DNA from 4 places in the Kitasatospora sp. NPDC015121 genome. Region 1 is predicted to be linked to each of the others. Evidence: riboswitches for the same ligand, from Rfam matches in the RefSeq annotation. Region 1 holds a riboswitch; each other region holds the start of a gene.
The links. Region 1 has a riboswitch for cyclic di-AMP ahead of ACZ3J7_RS28380 (transglycosylase family protein). Riboswitches for the same ligand answer to the same signal wherever they lie in the genome.
Positions count from the first base shown of each region.

Region 1 (3,037 bases):
ACCCACGCCCACACCATGCTCGGCGCGGGCATGCTCGGGAAGACCTACGTCGCCTACGGGTTCGGCAACTTCCTCTGGTACGGCACCTCGAACTACACCGCCTCCGACGAGACCGGCGTCACCACGCTCACCGTCACCGCCGACGGCCGCGTCACCGGCGAGGCCTTCACCCCCGCCCACATCGACGGCCGGGGCGTGCCCGTCCCGCAGAACGGGAACGCCGCGAAGGCCGCCCAGCAGCGCCGCGACGGCCTGCGCGGCTGCACCGGGCTGGCCGCCGTCCCCAAGTGACGGCGGCCGGCCCGGCCGGGCGTCACTTCAGGTCCAGCACCTGGCCCGGGCGGATCAGGTCCGGGTCCTCGCCGACCACCTGCTGGTTCGACTTGTAGAGCTCGGACCAGCCGCCGTCCACGGCGTGGTGGCGGGCGATCGAGGCCAGGGAGTCGCCCGGGCCGACGGTGTACGGCTGCGCGGACCCGGTGGCCGGGGCCGCCGGGGTGCCGGTCGCGTCCGCCACCGCGTCCGCGGGCGTGGACGCGGAGACCGACGGGGTCGCGCTCGTCGCCGGGGCCGTGGGGGCGTCCGGCGTGGCCGGGGCGTCCGGAGCGGGCGCGGTCGAGCCGCCCGGGCTCGGGACCGCCGGGGCGGTGGGCACCAGGCCGCTGCCGTTCCCGTTCCCGCCGCTGCCGGTGCCGCCGTCGGCGGGGGTGCCCGGGGTGCCCGGGGTGGGCGTGGCGGTCGGGTCGGTGGTCGGGTCGCTGGTCGGATCGGTGGGCACCAGCGGGGTGCCGGGGGAGGCCGGCGGGACGGTCGGCGTGGCCGAGGCGTCCGGAGCGGGCGTGGCCGAGGTGCCGGGGACCGGGGTGGTCGCCGGGGCGCCCGGGGCGGGCGTGCTCGGCTGCGGCTGCGGGTGCGTCAACTGCATGTAGCGCTCGTACAGGCTCCGGTGGCTGGTCCAGAACCAGGCGCCGTTCTTCTCGTACCAGTACACGTGCGAGACCGGGTCGTAGCCGGGCAGGCCGGAGAACACCGGCGCGGTGCCGTCCGCCGGGGCGGTGCTGCCGTCCGGGGCGGCGTTGACCGCCGCGACGCCGCGGGCGCCGCGCAGCGAACCCGTCTCGTTCGCCGAGTCGTTGTCGTCCACGACGCCCGGCGCGCTGGCGGTGCCCAGCCCGGCCCCGTCCGCGCAACCGGACCAGGGCGACGGGCCCTCGGTCGCCAGGATGCGCTCGGCGACGGCGATCTGCTGGCTGCGGGTGGCGCCGTCCGGCAGCGGGGCGTACTGGGTGCCGCCGTAGTCGGTCCAGCGCTGGGCGTTGATCTGCAGGCCGCCGTAGAGGCCGTTGCCCGCGTTGGAGTCCCAGTCCCCTCCGCTCTCGCACTCGGCGACCCGGTCCCAGACCGCGCTGGGCGCGGCGTGCGCACCGGTCACGGCGAGCAGCGGCAGGGCGATGCCGACGCCGGCCACGCCGGCCGCCGCGATCGCGCGCTCGGCGGTCTTCTCCGCCTGGCTCTGCCGGCGATGACGTCCCGAACCCGTGAAGAGCATGCGAGATCCTCTCCGCACGCCTGCGAGGTGAGCTGTCGGGTTCGGACCGGGAGGGAGGCCCGGCCGCCGCACCCCGGTCACCCGGCGCGGACGGCTTCACCCCTAGCCGTGGGGAACGGCAACGAACGTGGTTCCCCCGCCCCTGTCCAAGGGTTGTGGTGGTCGACCCGGAAGCGCGGTGGACAGGGCTCGGCGTTGTCGCGCTGCGGGGCCCGGCGGTGCGGGCAGGGAGGAGCCTATTCACTCGAACGTGGCAATCACAAGCTCGTCGCGCCCGGATCACGCCTGCGTCACGGCGGTGTCCGCCTGGTGTGTGGGCGACCTGTTGACGATCTCTCGGGCGGCGGACGCCCCGTGGGGCGCATCGTCGGTCGGTCGGCTGGAGAAGTGCGGCCGACCGGCGGGACCGGAGCGGGGCGGGCGGCGGGACCGGAGCGGGGCCGGCGGGATCCCGGCGTGCCGGGGCGGGAGGCCCGGGGCGTCAAGTTCCTTCGACCGGGCGCAAGTCGGGGCCAAAGCGGGCATTTTCCGTGTTGTGGATAAACGGCGCGACAGGGCGTCGTCGGACTTCCTACGATCACCCTGCTCGCTCTCCCCGCGGGCGTGTCACCGAGTCCGTGGAGGAACTCCCGTGCGCGTGCTGGTCCCCGAAGTGCTCCGCGTCGAGCGCCGGTTCGCCAGGTTGTTCGTCGGCCAGTCGCTGTCGGTCCTGGGCGACCGGGTGTCGTTCGTGGCGCTGCCCTTCGCCGTGCTGTCGATCAGCGACTCGGCCACCGACGTCGGCCTGGTCGCCACGGCGGGGCTGCTCCCGCTGCTGGTGTTCACGCTCGCGGGCGGCGTCTGGGCGGACCGGCTGCCCAGACAGCGGATCATGCTGGCCTCCGACCTGGTGCGCTGCGCCGTCCAGGCGGCCATCGCCGTCCTGCTGCTCACCGGCACCGCCCGGGTCGGGCTGCTGGCGGCGCTGACGGCGGTGTTCGGCGTGGCGGACGCCTTCTTCCTGCCCGCCTCCACCGGCCTGCTGCCCCTGCTCGTCCCCGCCGACCGGCTGCGCGAGGCGAACGCCCTGCGCGGGTTCGTGCAGTCGGCCAGCCTGGTGGCCGGTCCGGCGCTGGCCAGCGTGCTGATCGTCCTGGTCGGTCCGGGCGGCGCGCTGGCGGTGGACGCGGCGAGCTTCGCGGCCAGCGCCGCCGTGCTGGCCCGGCTGGGCGCGGTCGGTGACGGCGGCGTGGGTCGCGGGGCCGGGGCCGCCGAGGGCGCGGAGCCGGTCGAGCGGCTGGGCTTCCTGGCCGAACTGCGGATCGGCTGGCGGCACGTGCGCGGCCGGACGTGGGTGTGGTCGGGGATGCTGGCGATAGCCGTCTACCACGTGGTGGTGCTGCCCTCGGTGTTCGTCGTCGGGCCGCTGCTGGCGAAGCGCGAGTGGGGCGGGGCCGGGGCGTGGGCCGTGGTGGTCGCCGCCTTCGGTGTCGGCGCGGTCGTCGGTGA
Region 1 is NZ_JBVHEH010000021.1:53,499-56,535, forward strand. It holds gene ACZ3J7_RS28375 (CapA family protein) at 1-291, shown strand, start outside; gene ACZ3J7_RS28380 (transglycosylase family protein) at 314-1,549, opposite strand; cyclic di-AMP (ydaO/yuaA leader) riboswitch at 1,553-1,720, opposite strand; gene ACZ3J7_RS28385 (MFS transporter) at 2,181-3,037, shown strand, end outside.

Region 2 (3,037 bases), on a different contig from region 1:
GCGGCCAGCCGGATCGTGCTGTCGCCGGGCTTGAGCGCCCCGGCGGCGCGGGCCCAGGCGGTGCGGGGGGCGCCGTCCAGCCGCAGGTAGCCCTGACCGGTGACCCACAGGCCGGTGTCGGTGTCGACGACGGTCATGCCGCCGCCCGCGAAGCGCCGCTCGTCGACGTTCGGGAAGCGCAGGGTGTGGGTGTGCGCGGCGTCGGGGGCGAGCGCCAGGGTGCCGCGCACCTCGACGTTGCCGGCGCTGGCCAGGGTCAGCGACCTGTCGGCGGCGAACACCAGCGAGCCGGTCCGCTCCACCAGCAGCGAGCCGACCTGGGCGTCGGTATCCAGCACCACCCTGTCGGTGATCCGCACCGCGCTGCCGGGGCCGGGCACCTTGCCGCCCCAGCCCTTGGCGTCCGACCAGTTCCGACCGCTCTGGTCGACCGGCGGCGGCAGCGGCGCGGACGGCGCCGGGCTCGCCGGGGCGACGGGCGTGGGGTCGCCGGTGGCGTGCCGGTGGCCGCCTCCGCCGGGCGTGCCGCCCCCGGGCGGGGCCGGCCGGGCCGCGGTCTCGTCCGCTCCCGCCAGGGACTGCCGCAGCACCACTCCCCCGCCGAGCGCCGCCGCCGTCCCGACCGCCAGCCAGGTCAGCATCCTGCGCCGCCCCACCAGCGGCCGCCGGTGCCGGTGCCGACCGGACGGCGCCCGCTCGTCGCTGTTCCGCTGCTCTTCCACCTCGGTCGCCCTCCCGGGGCCCGCAACCCAGAGTCGTCGGGGGCAGCTTAGGCACGGCGACCGCCTGGACACGTCATGTTCCGGGCGGGGTAAGCATCCTGGCGTAGCGGCCCCGGACGCCCGTTCGGGAACGTTCGGTTCCGTCCGATCGCTTCGACTGACGTGTCGTCAACTCGCCCGCACTGTAAGCGGGGAAGCCAGGAACGACGAACCCGACCACCCCGGTGCGGTCATCCGGAGGCGCTTTCCGGACGGAATTCTGACGCCCCGTCCGGAATCGGGCGCGAAAGGCGCACGGAACCGTGGCCCGAGCGCCCCCGCCCTGACATATCCGGATGAAACGGACTGCCCATTCGCCCCTCCGACCGAATGGAGGTCCACCAATCACCCATCTGATGACCAAAGCCCTATAACCCCTAAAAGGGACGCAAGATCCACCCCCGCCTGACGCTCCCGCAGTCCCCGTCGACGGCAAAGGAGTTCCCCCCGGAATTCTTGATCACCTTTTCCGGACCCCCGAAAGGCTTTCTCCGATATTTGCCATCCGCCCTTAAGTCCGCTTAATCTCCTGCCCACGTTCGTGGACACACGGACCCAGCTCACCCGGAACGCCGAGTCCTGCCGCCGGGTGGGTCGGCTCATGCACAACGCACCACGGCAGGGGCGGGGGAACCAGGTAAGTCGCCCCGGGCGGTCGCAGGACCGCACGGGGCTCGGGGTGAAGCCGGGCACACCGCGAGGTGTGCGCGGCCGGGCAACTCCAGCCCGAATCCGACAGCTCACCTCGCAGGCGTGGGAGAGGAACGCTCCTTCATGCTGCCCATCAGCTCCAAGAACGCCCGCCGTCTGATCGCCACCACCGGCGTCGTCGGCATCGGCCTCACGATCCCCTGCCTGACCGCCGGTTCCGCCTCCGCGGCCACCGTCGCCACCTGGGACAAGGTCGCCCAGTGCGAGTCCAGCGGCAACTGGTCGATCAACACCGGCAACGGCTTCTACGGCGGCCTGCAGTTCACCGCCTCCACCTGGGCCGCCTTCGGCGGCACCGCGTACGCCCCGCGGGCCGACCTCGCCACCAAGGACCAGCAGATCGCCACCGCCGAGAAGGTGCTGGCCGTCCAGGGCCCCGGCGCCTGGCCCGTCTGCTCCGTCCAGGCCGGTCTGACCAAGGGCGGCGCGGCCCCCCAGGTCGACACCTCCACCTCCACCTCCTCGAACTCGACCGGCTCCGCGCAGACCAAGACCCCGGCCCCGACCCAGAGCCCGACCCAGTCGCAGTCGCAGTCGCAGTCCAGCGGCTCGGGCAAGTCCCAGCACTCCTGGTCGCAGTCCCGGAACCAGTCCCAGACCCAGGCCCAGGCCCGGCCGCAGGCCGAGCAGAGCACCTCCGCCACCACCGACCACTCGGCCGGCACCTACACCGTGGCGGCGGGCGACTGGCTGTCCGCGATCGCGCAGAGCCAGCACGTCGACGGCGGCTGGCAGAAGCTGTACGACCTGAACCGCTCGGTCCTCACCGAGGGTCCGGACATGATCTACCCGGGCCAGCAGCTCACCCTGGGCGGCACCGCGACCGCGCAGCCGCAGCAGTCCGCCCCGGCCACCAAGTCCTCGACCGGTTCGTCCTCGTCCTCGTCCTCGTACAAGGGCTCGTCCTGGAAGAACGGCCGCAGCGGCGCCGCCACCACCAAGTCCTCGACCACCGCCACGGCGACCACCACCACGGCGGCCACCGAGACCAAGACCGCCACCGCCACCACCGCCACCAAGGCGGCCGGCTCCAAGGCCGCGGCGATCGACTTCGCGCTGTCCAAGCTCGGCCAGGCGTACGTCTACGGCGGCACCGGCAACGGCGGCTGGGACTGCTCGGGCCTGACCCAGGCCGCGTTCCGCCAGGCGGGCATCAGCCTGCCGCGGGTCGCCGCCGACCAGGCCGACTACGCGACCCGGGTCTCGCTGGACAGCCTGCAGCCGGGCGACCTGCTGTTCTGGTCGAACAACGGCGCCAACTCGGGCGTCTACCACGTCGCGCTGTACGTCGGCGACGGCAAGTACGTCGAGGCCGCGAACCCGCGCTCCGGCGTCCGCACCGAGACCATCGCGAACTGGGCCCCGGACTTCGCGGGCCGCGTCTGACCGACGCCCGGTCGGCGCTCGATCCGCGAGCGGTGAACCGCCGCTGCCCCCGGGGACCCTGGTCGGCCCCGGGGGCAGCGGCCTATCCTCACCCGGGGGCCACGAAGGGCCCGACGAACCGGGGAGCGACACCATGGCGAAAGTGACCGTCACGCTGGACGCGGACCTCGCACTGGAGG
Region 2 is NZ_JBVHEH010000048.1:21,506-24,542, reverse strand. It holds gene ACZ3J7_RS38105 (hypothetical protein) at 1-722, opposite strand, end outside; cyclic di-AMP (ydaO/yuaA leader) riboswitch at 1,361-1,530, shown strand; gene ACZ3J7_RS38100 (transglycosylase family protein) at 1,536-2,858, shown strand; gene ACZ3J7_RS38095 (hypothetical protein) at 2,992-3,037, shown strand, end outside.
Region 2: it holds a riboswitch for cyclic di-AMP, as region 1 does, so the genes downstream of both, ACZ3J7_RS38100 (transglycosylase family protein) here and ACZ3J7_RS28380 (transglycosylase family protein) in region 1, are expected to answer to the same signal.

Region 3 (3,037 bases), on a different contig from region 1:
GACCTCGACGCCCCAGCGGACGGCCTCGGAGAAGGACTCCGCGCCGATCGGGGCGATCATGAACTCCTGGATGTCGACGTTGGAGTCCGCGTGCGAGCCGCCGTTGAGGATGTTCATCATCGGGACGGGCAGCACGTGGGCGTTCGGGCCGCCCAGGTAGCGGAACAGCGGCAGGTCGCTGGCCTCGGAGGCGGCGTGCGCCACGGCGAGCGAGACGCCGAGGATGGCGTTGGCGCCGAGCGAGGACTTGTCCGGGGTGGCGTCCAGGTCGAGCATGGCCTGGTCGATGAGGCGCTGCTCGGTGGCGTCGTAGCCGACCAGCTCGGGGCCGATCTGCTCGATCACGGCGAGGACGGCCTTCTCGACGCCCTTGCCGAAGTAGCGGTTCTTGTCGCCGTCGCGGAGCTCCAGGGCCTCGAAGGCACCGGTGGAGGCACCCGACGGGACGGCCGCGCGACCGGTGCTGCCGTCGTCGAGACCGACCTCGACCTCGACCGTGGGGTTGCCGCGGGAGTCGAGGATCTCACGGGCTACGACGACATCAATGGACGGCACGAGGCATCTCCTAGCGGAAGCGGATGTGTGGTCGTTACGACCAGAGCCTAGCCCTAGAGCGCCGCTCGACCACTCCCGGCCGGGTCCTGTCTCACGGTGTGGCCGGGCTACTCATCGGTAGTTCACCTGTTTGACGGCCGCCCCGCCGCCCCCGGCGGCGCGAACTGCGCGGCGCGCGCCGGGAGCGGACGGCACGTCAGGGGACGCGGCCCCCGTCGGGGCGGCGGCGGGGCCTCGTCAGGCCGCCGGCCGGTCGCGTCCCGGATGCCGGGACGCCGCGTCCCGCGGGTCAGAGCGCGAGCACCTGGCCGGGGACGATCAGGTCCGGGTCGGCGCCGATCAGCGCGCGGTTGTCCTGGTAGATCCGCTCCCAGCCGCCGGACACCTGCCGCGCGACGGCGATGCCGGAGAGCGTGTCGCCCTCCTGGACGGTGTAGCCGCCGGCGGTCGCGCCCTGCGGGGCGGCCTGCGGGGCGGCGGCGGCCGGGACCTCGGCGGCCTGCGGCTCGGCGGCGGGCCGGGTGGGCTTGGCGGCGGGCTTGGCCGGCTTCGTCGACGGCTGGCCCTTCGGCCGCTGGGGTGCGGTGGGGCGCTCCTCGGAGCGCGAGGCGGCGTCGTCGGAGACGTCGGCGGGCGTGCCGCCCTTGGTGAGTCCGGCCCGCTTGGAGCAGACCGGCCAGGCGCCGGGGCCCTGGGCGGCGAGCACCCGCTCGGCCACCGCGATCTGCTGGGCGCGGCTGGCCTGGTCGGCGCGGGCCGCGTACTGGGCACCGCCGAAGGCGCGCCAGGTGGAGGAGGTGAACTGCAGACCGCCGTAGAAGCCGTTGCCGGTGTTGATGTTCCAGTCGCCGCCGCTCTCGCACTGGGCCACCCGGTCCCAGGTGTCGGCGGGTGCGGCTGCCGCTCCGGTGGCGGCGAGCAGGGGCAGGGCCAGGCCGACCGAGGCCACGCCGGCGGCGGCGATGACCTTCTCGGCCTTGGTACTACGGCGGTGACGGGCAGCGTTGGAGAACAGCACGGGACTTCCTCTCCGCACGCCTGCGAGGTGAGCTGTCGGGTTCGGACCGGGAGGTTGGCCCGGCCGCCGGACGGTCCGGACGCGGCTGCGTCCGCTGCTCGGCGGCTTCACCCCAAGCCGTTGGGACTACGGCGTTCACACTGGTTCCCCCGCTCCTGTCCGGTACCTGGTCGGTGGCCCGGGGACGCGGCGGACAGGACTCGGCGTGCCGCGACCGGGGCCCGCAGCTGCGGGCATGTCGGAGAGTAGGCAAAGCTGACGAGCAATCACAAGCTCATATCACCATGATCACGCCGAAATCACGGATCTTCGATCCACGTACACGAACGATCCCCTTATGTCCGCATTTCTCCCGAGCAGGCGTGCGACGCGCGCCCCCGCCCCGGCGTGTCGTCGGCCCTGCGCGGCGGCGTGTCGCGGGGGTTGAAACGGCGTCAGCGGGGCGTGAAGGAGACCGGGAGGTCGCGCAGACCGCGCATGATCAGCCCGCCCCGCCAGCGCAGCTCGGCCGGATCGGCCGCCAGCCGGAGGTCCGGAAGCCTGGTCAGTAGGCTGCCGATCGCGTACTGCCCCTCAAGCCGGGCCAGCGGGGCGCCGATGCAGTAGTGGATGCCGTGACCGAAACCGAGGTGCGGGTTGTCCGCGCGGGCCAGGTCGAGGGTGTTCTCGGCGGCGAACCGGGCCGGGTCGCGGTCGGCCGCCGCGAGCACCACCAGCACCGGGTCGCCGACCGGGACGTCCACTCCGCCGATGGTCAGCGGGGCGGTGGCGAAGCGCCAGGTCGCCAGCTCCACCGGGCCGTCGTAGCGCAGCAGTTCCTCGACGCCGGTGGCCAGCAGGCCGGACTCGCCGCGGGCCAGCGAGTCCTGGAGCAGCGTGCGCTGGTCCGGGTTCCGCAACAGCGCGTACATGCCATTGCCGATGAGGTTGATGGTGGTCTCGAACCCGGCGAAAAGCAAGATGAAGGCCATCGCCGCGGCCTCGTTCTCGGTGAGGTGCTCGCCGTGGTCGCTCGCCCGGATCAGGCCGGAGATCAGGTCGTCGCCGAGGTCGGCCCGCTTGCGGTGGATCAGGTCGGCCAGGTAGCCGCGGATCTGCTTGACCGCGCGGCCGACCCCGCCCCGCTTGCCCCCCGTGTGCCGGATCATCATCCCGGCCCAGTCGCGCAGATCGTCCTGGTCCTCGGCGGGGACGCCGAGCAGGTCGCAGATCGCGTAAATGGGGAGCGGGAAGGCGAGCTCGTGGATCAGGTCGGCCTCGCCCCGGGCGGCGAAGGAGTCGACCAGCCGGTCGGTGATCTCCCGCACCCGGGGCTCGAACTCGGCCACCCGGCGCGGGGTGAACGCCTTGGAGACCAGCCGGCGCAGCCGGGTGTGGTCGGGCGGGTCGATGTTCAGCAGGTGGGTCATCAGGTCGGCCTGCCGCTCGCCCGGGATGCCGACCCGTCCGCTGCGGTGGGCCTGC
Region 3 is NZ_JBVHEH010000014.1:264,708-267,744, forward strand. It holds gene eno (phosphopyruvate hydratase) at 1-555, opposite strand, end outside; gene ACZ3J7_RS22760 (transglycosylase family protein) at 845-1,573, opposite strand; cyclic di-AMP (ydaO/yuaA leader) riboswitch at 1,577-1,775, opposite strand; gene ACZ3J7_RS22765 (cytochrome P450 family protein) at 2,008-3,037, opposite strand, start outside.
Region 3: it holds a riboswitch for cyclic di-AMP, as region 1 does, so the genes downstream of both, ACZ3J7_RS22760 (transglycosylase family protein) here and ACZ3J7_RS28380 (transglycosylase family protein) in region 1, are expected to answer to the same signal.

Region 4 (3,037 bases), on a different contig from region 1:
CGGACGGACCGGCCCGGGACGGGCGCGCGGGCCGCAACGACAACAGGGCCCCGCCCACCGACGAGACCCTGCCGCACACGGTCGGGGTGACCGGATTCGAACCGACGGCCTTCCGCTCCCAAAGCGGACGCGCTACCAACCTGCGCCACACCCCGTGGTGCCGAGCAGAAGAGTACACGTCGACCCGCCCCCGACCGGGGCGATATCGGCGAGCCGACGCCGAGCCGAGGACGGGGAAGGAGTGTGCAATCCACCGACCCGACCAGGTACGCTAGGCCCGTCCTCACCGCCCCGTGGCGGTGCCGGGCGTTCCGTTGCGGGTGTAGCTCAATGGTAGAGCCCCAGTCTTCCAAACTGGTCACGCGAGTTCGATTCTCGTCACCCGCTCCACGAGGCCGACGGCCCCGACCGCACCAGCGGTCGGGGCCGTCGCCGTTCCGGGCCCGCGGGGCCCGCACCCGGCGGGCCGAAGGCCCCGCGCGGTGGGGTCCGCGCGGGGCCTTCGGGGTGGTGCCGGGGATCAGACGTTGACGCCGTGGGCCGCCAGGTAGGCGACCGGGTCGACGTCGGAGCCGTAGTCCGGGGTGGTGCGGATCTCGAAGTGCAGGTGCGGGCCGGTCACGTTGCCGGTGGCACCGGAGAGGCCGATCTGCTGGCCGGCGGTGACCGCCTGGCCGGCCGAGACCGAGATCGAGGACAGGTGCGCGTACTGGGCGTACTTGCCGTCCGCGAGCTTGATGACGACCTGGTTGCCGTAGGCGCCGCCGTTGCCGGCCGAGACCACGGTGCCGTTGGCGATCGCCTTCAGGCTGGTGCCGGTGGAGACCGGGAAGTCGATGCCGGTGTGGTAGCCGCTGGACCAGTTGGAGCCCGCCACCTTGTAGCCGGTGGTGACGCTGCCCGGCGCCGGGGCGACGTAGCCGGAGGAGGCGGTCGTGCCGGTGGAGGACGAGGCCGCGGACGAGGAGGTCGACGGGGTCGACTTCTGGGTCTGGGTCTTCGTCTGGGTCTGGGTCTGGGCCTTCGCCTGGGGCTGGGCCTGGGTCTTCGTCTGGGTCTGGGCCTTCGCGGTGCCGGTCGAGGCCTTCGGCGCGGCCGCGGCGGCGGTGTCCGAGGACGAGGCCTTCGGCGCGGCCGCGGCGGCCTGGCCGCCGATGGTCAGCTGCTGGCCCGGGCGGATCAGGTCCGGGTTGCCGCCGATGACCGAGCGGTTGTCCTGGTAGAGCTTCTCCCAGCCGCCGTCCACGTTCTTCGCGGTGGCGATCTTGGAGAGGGTGTCGCCGGAGACGACCCGGTAGGTCTGGTCGGCGGCCGGGGCGGCGCCGTCGGCGGCGGTGTCGGCGACCGGGGTCGCGTCGACGGAGACGTTGGCCCACGAGCGGCCGCCGTCGTGGTGGTCGGCGGTGCCGTGCGCGGAGGCGGCGGTGACCGGGAGGCCGACCGCGGCACCGGCCACGCCGGTGGCGATGGCGATGCGGACGATGGTGGCCAGGCGCGGCTTGCGGTGCTTGCCCTGAGCGGACATGAAGCTGTTCCTCTCCGACGCCTGCGAGGTGAGCTGTCGGGTTCGGGCGAGAGTTGCCCGGCCGCGTCTCCGCGGCTTCACCCCGAGCCGTTCCCGTGCGTTGCCGGGCCCGGCGTACTACCTGTGGTTCCCCCGCTCCTGCCGTGGCGTGGTGTCTGGTCGGCACCGAACGACGGCAGGACTAGGCGTTCCGCTCGGTGGCCCGCCCGGCCGATGTCCGGGCTGCGGAGGAAGCAAAACCCACGGTTCGCGGGGCTGGCAAGCGCCGAAAAGCCCCGTTCCCGGACCCGGGAGGGGGCTGACGGTCCGCCAGGTCACGCTCCGCCGTCGGCAGGCCGCGCTGCGCGTACGGGATCATGACGGTGCGCCCACGAACCGCGTACAGTGGGCGACTTCGGCCACCGTGCGCGTTCGGGCGCGGACCCGGCGTGACGATATGGGTGACCCTGGTCACCCGCGGGCGGGACTTCGGGACGGGACGGGAGGCCCGGCGTCCGCCCCGGAGGGGTCGCGGAGGGGTCTGCGGCGGGTCAGCCGGCGATCCCGGCGATGGCCTTGGAGACCGACTCGAGGAACTGCTGGATCGGCCCGGCCATCGTCGACTGGCTGAGCATGAAGCCGAACAGCGCGGCGACGATCGCGTGCCCGCCCTTCAGCTGCTTGTTGCGGATGAAGATGAAGACGATGATGCCGAACAGGACAAGGGCGGAGACGGAGAAGGCCACGGGGACTCACTTCCTCGATTCGTGGCGGGGATTCGGGTCGGAACCGGCGATGGTTCCAGGCGGAAACCGGCCCCTGCCCCCCGTGTCCCCACCACTCCATCCGGACTCAGTGTGGTCGCTCGTGCGGAGTGCGTAAAGGACTTGCCCCGTTGCCGGGGGCCCCAACCCGTGTGGTGGGACTGATTTCCGCCGTCCGCGACGATAGCGGACGGGTCCTGACGGAGCGTCGGCGGGAGGCGGTCCGCACCGTCGGCGGCGGCAAACCGGCAGGCAGGCCGGGCCGTGGCCCACGGGGCGGGTGGGGCAACGGAATTGGCCGAAGATCAACGTTCGGGTTTGACACTCCGTGGGCACCCCGTGCCGGGCGTTTCCACACCGTTCCACCACAGTTGGCGCCCGGGCGGACGGCACGCGCACGGAGAGCGTACGGGGGCGGTCCGGACGGCGCGCGGCCGGGGTTCAGCGGCGCCAGACCAGCAGCACGGCGCGGTCGTCGTTGACGTGCTTGGCGACGCTGTCGATCAGCCGGACCGCGGCGCCGGCGCGGCCGCTCACCGGGGTGGTGGCGACCAGCCGGTCGGCCTCGCCCATCAGCCGGTCCATGCCCTCGCCGAGGTCGCGGCCGGGGATCTCGACCATGCCGTCCGTGCACAGCATCAGCAGGTCGCCGGGGCCCAGGACGCCGCGCACGCCCTCGAACTTGGCGCCGTCGTAGACGCCGAGCAGCGGGCCCTCGGCCTCCTTGACCTCCCAGCGGCCGGCCCCGGCGAGCCGGTGCATGCCGGGG
Region 4 is NZ_JBVHEH010000003.1:377,185-380,221, forward strand. It holds tRNA gene ACZ3J7_RS05670 (tRNA-Pro) at 82-155, opposite strand; tRNA gene ACZ3J7_RS05675 (tRNA-Gly) at 317-390, shown strand; gene ACZ3J7_RS05680 (M23 family metallopeptidase) at 521-1,525, opposite strand; cyclic di-AMP (ydaO/yuaA leader) riboswitch at 1,531-1,684, opposite strand; gene ACZ3J7_RS05685 (hypothetical protein) at 2,056-2,250, opposite strand; gene ACZ3J7_RS05690 (SpoIIE family protein phosphatase) at 2,710-3,037, opposite strand, start outside.
Region 4: it holds a riboswitch for cyclic di-AMP, as region 1 does, so the genes downstream of both, ACZ3J7_RS05680 (M23 family metallopeptidase) here and ACZ3J7_RS28380 (transglycosylase family protein) in region 1, are expected to answer to the same signal.